2 regions of the Dietzia sp. DQ11-38-2 genome follow, and region 1 is predicted to be linked to the other one. Evidence: predicted binding sites of a transcription regulator. Region 1 holds the regulator's gene; the other holds the start of a gene.
The links. The regulator LexA, encoded in region 1, represses DNA repair genes until DNA is damaged. The targets are predictions, from matches to a motif close to CGAACANNTGTTCG.
Positions count from the first base shown of each region.

Region 1 (3,184 bases):
GTGGCGTCGGGCTCCGTGGCCCCGGTGAGACGAAGATCGAGACCGACCGCCGTCGGATCAGGGAGCGCACCGCCAGACTCCGCCGGGAGATCAAGGGCATGAAGCAGGCGCGCGACACCAAGCGTCATCGACGGCGCGCGACCCCGGTGCCGTCGATCGCCATCGCCGGGTACACCAACGCCGGCAAGTCGAGTCTGCTCAACCGACTGACGGGCGCGGGAGTGCTGGTCCAGAACGCACTGTTCGCGACCCTGGACCCGACGACCCGGCGCGCCGAGCTCCCCGATGGGCGAGTGGTGGTCTTCACCGACACCGTCGGATTCGTCCGGCACCTCCCGACGCAGCTCGTCGAGGCGTTCCGGTCGACGTTGGAAGAGGTCGTCGATTCCGAGCTCCTCCTGCACGTGGTGGACGGATCTGACACGTTCCCGTTGCGCCAGATCGACGCCGTCCGGACAGTCATCAACGACGTCGTGGAGGAGCAGCACGCCGAGAGGCCCCGCGAACTCGTGGTGATCAACAAGATCGATGTGGCCGACCACGTCGTGCTGACGGAGCTGCACCACGCGCTACCGGACGCGGTGTTCGTGTCGGCGGCGACGGGTCAGGGTGTCGACGAACTCCTCGAGAGGATCATGGGGGTGGTCGCCTCGGGGGACACGCGGGTCACGCTCGAGATCCCCTTCACGAGGGGAGACGTGGTCTCCCGTGTCCACGCGGAGGGCGCTGTGGTCGCCGAGGATCACACGAAGGACGGAACCCGGATAGAGGTTCGACTCCCCGCCTCAGTGGCGGGAGAACTCGACGAGTATCGCGTCCCCGACCGGCGTGACGGGGTCGCCTGACCAGAGCGCCGTGAGGGTCCGATCTGCCCTGACCCACGTCGCGATCGTGGTTCCCGCCTCGGCCGGGTGAGGTCAGGCGACGCACCATCGGCACAGGCTCAGAGCTTGCGGAAGACGGTCACGACCTTCCCGAGGATCGTCGCGTGCTCTCCGGGGATGGGACGGAACGAGGGGTTGTGGGGCAGGAGCCAGACCCCGGTCGAATCCCTGCGGAACGTCTTGACCGTGGCCTCGCCGTCGATCATCGCCGCCACGATCTCGCCGTTGTCGGCGACATTCTGCCGACGGACCACCACATAGTCGCCGTCACAGATCGCGGCGTCGATCATCGATTCGCCGACAACCCTGAGCATGAACAGGTCTCCTGATCCCACCAGGTCGGAGGGCAGGGGGAATACCTCCTCCACAGCCTGCTCGGCGAGGATCGGACCGCCGGCCGCGATCCGCCCCAGGACCGGGACGTAGACCGGTTCGACGGCTCCGCCGGGCCGTACGTCCTCCTGCGCGGGTGCACGTCGCCCCCGCGATCGCTGACCGGGGACGCCGTGGACGTCGACCGCCCGCGGCTTGTGGGGGTCGCGGGTCAGGAAGCCCTTCTTCTCCAGGGTCCGCAGCTGATGGGCCACGGAGGAGGTGGACTGTAGGCCGACCGCATCACCGATCTCCCGGATGCTCGGCGGATAACCCCTCTCCTTGACGGTGTCGTGGATGTGCAACAGCACGCTCTTCTGGCGTGTCGTCAGGGCCTCGAAGTCTGGTTTGGGCATGCGGCGGTCCCTTCAGCGAATGGGTGTTCGACGTCTCTTTCTGTGTACACCCTACGTCGGACCGGGCGGGGGCGCCACACAGGTGTTCGAAGAATTTGCGCGCAGGTGTCGACTCTGTCGGACCCGCGTGATACAACTCTAGGCACGTTCGGGTTCGAACAGATGTGCACAACGAGTCACACGAGTGTGCGAATCCGGTTCGCACGGAGTGTCGAGTGGGGAGTGGTCATGACCGTCCTGGAAATGCAGCAACGATCGCGTCCGTCCATCCCGTGGACGGAGGTGTGTGCGACCGCGCACGACCGGTTCGATTCACCCAGGGAGGGGACGCGCGTCCCTGCCGAGGTCCCGTCCGTCACCCGCACCCTCGACCGTGGCCGGAAGGTGCCCACGCGGTCGGTGGCACCCGGTCGCCGGGTGAGCGTGCGGACGGCGTCCACGGGTCAGGTCAGGGCGTGCGGGGTGGAGGCGAGACCGGCTGCACCGGTGGTGGACGACGTGCCGACCTGGGCGCTGGTGGTCGGCGGTATCGTCTTCGGAATCCTGATGCTGTTGGCGTTGGCCCTCGTGGGCGGGCCCGCCTACGCGTGACCCACGGCATCGCCTTCTAGAATGGTCCCGGGACGGCGGCCCGTCGCCCTCGCACCGCTGTCGGCTCCGGCCGGTGGACCGGTTCGGACCAGGTCGACGAATGGCGAAGCTGGAATGTACTGCCCCATATGTCACCACGAGGACTCTCGGGTGATCGATTCGCGGTCGGTCGACGAGGGGCAGGCGATACGGCGTCGACGCGAGTGCCCCGAATGCGGACACCGGTTCACCACCCTTGAGACACCGCTGTTGACCGTCCTCAAACGCAACGGCGTGACGGAACGTTTCAGTCGGGACAAAGTGGTCCGCGGCGTGCGCCGCGCCTGCCAGGGGAGGTCGGTCGACGAGGACGCGCTCCGGCGGCTCGCTCAGCAGGTCGAGGATGCGGTCAGGGCCGGCGGGGCGTCCGAGGTTCCCGCTCATGAGATCGGACTGGCCATCCTGGGACCTCTCCAGGATCTCGACGAGGTCGCCTATCTGCGCTTCGCCTCCGTGTACAAGCAGTTCAGTTCCGCAGCAGACTTCGAGCGCGAGATCATCGCACTCAGAGAGCGCCACGCCGCTCACCGGTGAGCGTGGGTTCTTCGTCGTAGCGACGAGCGCGGGCCCGCCGCGCTGAGCCCCGTTCCGCGGCAGTGATCTACTCTCAGACCATGCTCCGGGTGGTTGCGAGCGCGTCACTGTTGGTGCCGTTCGTCGTGAGCGCCTGGCTGGTCATCGGGCCTCACCACCCGGTATTCCCGTGGGCGTTCTCGGCCGGTGTCCTCGGGATCCTGGGCGTTATGGGCCCCGTGCCCGAAGCGATGATCCCGAGGTGGGTGACCGCTACGACGCAGCGGACGATCCACCGCGCCCGCTTGTTCGGTATCCCCTCCGTACTCCGTGCGCTGGATCGGGTCGGATGGAATCGCGCTCTCGGGCGACGCGTCAACTCGTGCCATGGTCGGACTGGGTTGGTGGAGATTCGCGCCAGGGCCACGC
Region 1 is NZ_JAALDW010000002.1:3,908-7,091, forward strand. Features, by position in the region: gene hflX (GTPase HflX) at 1-845, shown strand, start outside; gene lexA (transcriptional repressor LexA) at 944-1,612, opposite strand; gene G6026_RS00045 (hypothetical protein) at 1,841-2,203, shown strand; gene nrdR (transcriptional regulator NrdR) at 2,318-2,776, shown strand; gene G6026_RS00055 (hypothetical protein) at 2,857-3,184, shown strand, end outside.

Region 2 (3,184 bases), on a different contig from region 1:
GAGTCGCACGGGGCCGCCTCGGGAGGCCTGTGGCGTCAGCCCTACCTGCCCCGTACCGCGCTGCCGGTGGCCGCGCTGCTCGGTACCGTCAAGAGGTAGGAACACGCCACGGGTCGGCCTTCCGGCCCGCGCCCTCGGTGCCGACAGTTAGGACCCCGACATGCCGAACCCGTTCTCCAAGAGCTGGAACTACCTCAAGGCCTCGCTCGACAAGAAGGTCGACGACAACGCGGACCCCAAGATCCTCGTCCGCCAGGCCATGGACAACGCCCGCCAGCAGCACAAGGCGGTGACCGACCAGGCGGCCTCGGTGATCGGGAACGCCAAGCAGCTCGAGATCGCGATGAGCACCAAGTCCCGGCAGCTCGACGAGGTGCAGGGTCAGATCCGGCAGACCCTCCAGGTGGCCGAGTCGGCCCGGGCGGAGGGGGACACGGCCCGCGCCGGCCAGTTCGAGGCGCAGGCCGAGCAGTTGGCCTCGAGGATGGTCACCCTGGAACAGGATCTGGAGAACACCAAGCAGCTGCACGGGCAGGCGGTCCAGGCCGCCGAGCAGGCCAAGCAGGCGGTCAAGGAGTCCGACCAGCGACTGCGGGAGACGCTCGCACAGGAGGACCAGCTGCTCCTCCAGGCCACGCAGGCCGAGATGCAGCACCGCACCGTCGACTCCGTGTCCTCCCTCGAGGGCGTCGGCGGCGGCAACTCGCCCACCTTCGACGAGATCCGGGCCAAGATCGAGGGCCGCTACACCACGGCACTGGGCAAACAGGAACTCGCGGAGGCCACGGGTGCGCCGTCCACCGCTCAGCTCGACGCCGCCACGTTCACCCGCGAGTCGGAGGGTAAGAGCAAGCTCGAGCAGATCCGTGCGTCCATGGGCCTGACCGGCGGCGGCACCGCCGTCGAGGGAGCCGGCCCGGGTGGCGATTCGGACCGTCAGCTGACCGAGGGCGCCGGAACCGACGAGAACACGGAGACATCCGGTGCGACGGAAGCCGCGACGCCCACCGGGCAGGCGGGGTCACCCTCTGCCCCCGTCGACGACTCGGGGACCCCGGAGCCGGGGCCCGCGGATCTCGCCGGACCGACCCTGCCCCGCGACACGAGGGACTGACCCGTTCGCGCTCGCCTGCGGCAGCGACGAGTGCGGAGTGATTCTTTTTCGGTTTCCACGCGGCGGTTCGCGATATTCTGGCTGTCGGCGTCAGGGTGAGCCCGTCCCCGGCGTCGGCCTGATCACCAGGAGACGACATGCCCACACCCACGCCCTCCGGCCGCCTCTCCGATTCGGGAGCGGTCGTGTTCTCCCGCCGCCTGCCCCGGTCCCGTGAGCAGGCGTGGGCCGCCGTCACCGACCCGGCCCGCACTGCCCGGTGGATCGGCCCGTGGTCGGGCGACCCGGCATCCGGCACCGTCCAGCTCACCATGACCGCCGAGGACGGCGATCCGGTGGATGACATGGAGGTGGTCACCTGTGACGCCCCCGGGCTCCTCGTGGTGCGGACCGGGTCAGGTGGGTGGCTGCTCACCGTGAGGATCGAGAGCGACGACGACGAGGGCGGCGAGGGCGGCAAGGCCGTCATCTCCCTGGAACAGTACATCGCGGACGCCGAGTCCGCCGCGTCCATCGGTCCCGGGTGGGAGTACTACCTGGATCGCCTGGTCGAAGCGGAGGCGGGGCGGGATCCGGATGCCCTGCACTTCGAACCGGACTACTACCCCGGCCTCGCGGAGTACTACCGGGACCTGGTGGGCCGCTGAGCGGCCTGCGCCGCCTCGCTGGGCATCACACCTCGCTCCGCTCCCTCCCGTTTCTCCCACCCCCGTCGCCATCGCTGACGCCGCCGCCCCCGCCCGCCCCGGACGCGTCAGTGGCATCAGTCCTGGTCAGGATGCCATGTCGTACCCCGTTGCTAGTGTTGCGCTATCGAACACACGAGCGATTGCCGGGCTGCCGGGAAGGGGGACGCGGATGCCGACAGCACACGGTTCGGGGATAGCAGCGGCCGGGCTGGCCGCCCTCGACGCTCTCCGCGCCGAGAACCGCGCTGCCGCAGCCCGCCTGCAGGCCTGTCACGATCTCCTCGCATTGTGCGAGGAAGAGCAGTTCGCCCGCGATGTCGAGGCCGGCTACTTCGACCCCGATGGGCCCCCGCGTCCGCGCGACCACGCCGTGCTGGACCCCTTCGACGTCGCCTGCGCCGAACTGGTCGCCACCTACGGGGTCCACCATCGCCGCGCTGCGTCGATGCTCACGCTGGCCCGGGATCTCGTCATGGGGTTCCCCGGGATCGTCGAAGCCATGAGGTCCGGCCTCCTGGACGAGCGCACGGCGGTGATGCTCGTCAGGCAGATGCGGACAGTCGACCCCTCCGTGCTGGACGTCGTGCACCGCCTGGTCGTGGACTCGCTGCTCGAGTCCATCGCATCCGGCGAGCGGCCCGGTCGCCACGCGATCCTGGCCAAGACCGACAGCATCATCGCTGCCTTCGACCCGGAGGGCGTCGCCAGACGATGCGCGGCTGCGCGGCACGAGCGCGGAGTCAGCGTCCGTCGCGGGGCGGACGGGATGTCAGAGCTGCGCGCGCACCTCACCTCGACCGAGGCCACCGCGGTCCACGACGCGCTCCAGCACACTGCCGGGGAGCGGCTCGACCGCGAGAAGCAGGCCCGGATCGACGCCGTCCGCAACGGCACCGGGCCGGCGTACGACCCGCACGCCCGCTCCCATCAGCAACACCGGGCGGACGCCCTCGTCGACGCGATCCTCGGCACCGGCGACTGTTCTGACGCCGGAAACTCGGGTCGCTCCGCACCCGCATCCGCCCCGCAGATCAGACCGATCATCACCATCCTGGCCCCTCGCGGTCCGGGCGAGGAGCCGGAGGTGTACGTCCCGCGAAGCGGGCCCGCGTCGATCGACGCGTTGATCGCTCTGCTGGCCCGCAGCGTCGGGGCCCAGATCTCCGTCCCCGATCCCGAGGCAGGGTCCGCGGACTCGACCGACGGTGCGCGCCGCTACCGGATCAGCGCCGAGCTGGCCCGCCGGATCCGTTTACGCGACGGAACCTGCCGCCACCCCGGATGTTCGGTCCCGGCCGAGGACTGCGACGTGGACCATGTCGTGCCCTTCGACCACTCCGATCCCGGCGGTGGCGGTCAGACCGTCGAGGCCAATCTCATG
Region 2 is NZ_JAALDW010000390.1:3,275-6,458, forward strand. Features, by position in the region: gene G6026_RS12875 (hypothetical protein) at 1-99, shown strand, start outside; gene G6026_RS12880 (PspA/IM30 family protein) at 161-1,114, shown strand; gene G6026_RS12885 (SRPBCC domain-containing protein) at 1,252-1,761, shown strand; gene G6026_RS12890 (HNH endonuclease signature motif containing protein) at 1,973-3,184, shown strand, end outside.
Region 2: a site for LexA is predicted at 1,929-1,942, ahead of G6026_RS12890 (HNH endonuclease signature motif containing protein). Genes of this name have one in related genera too.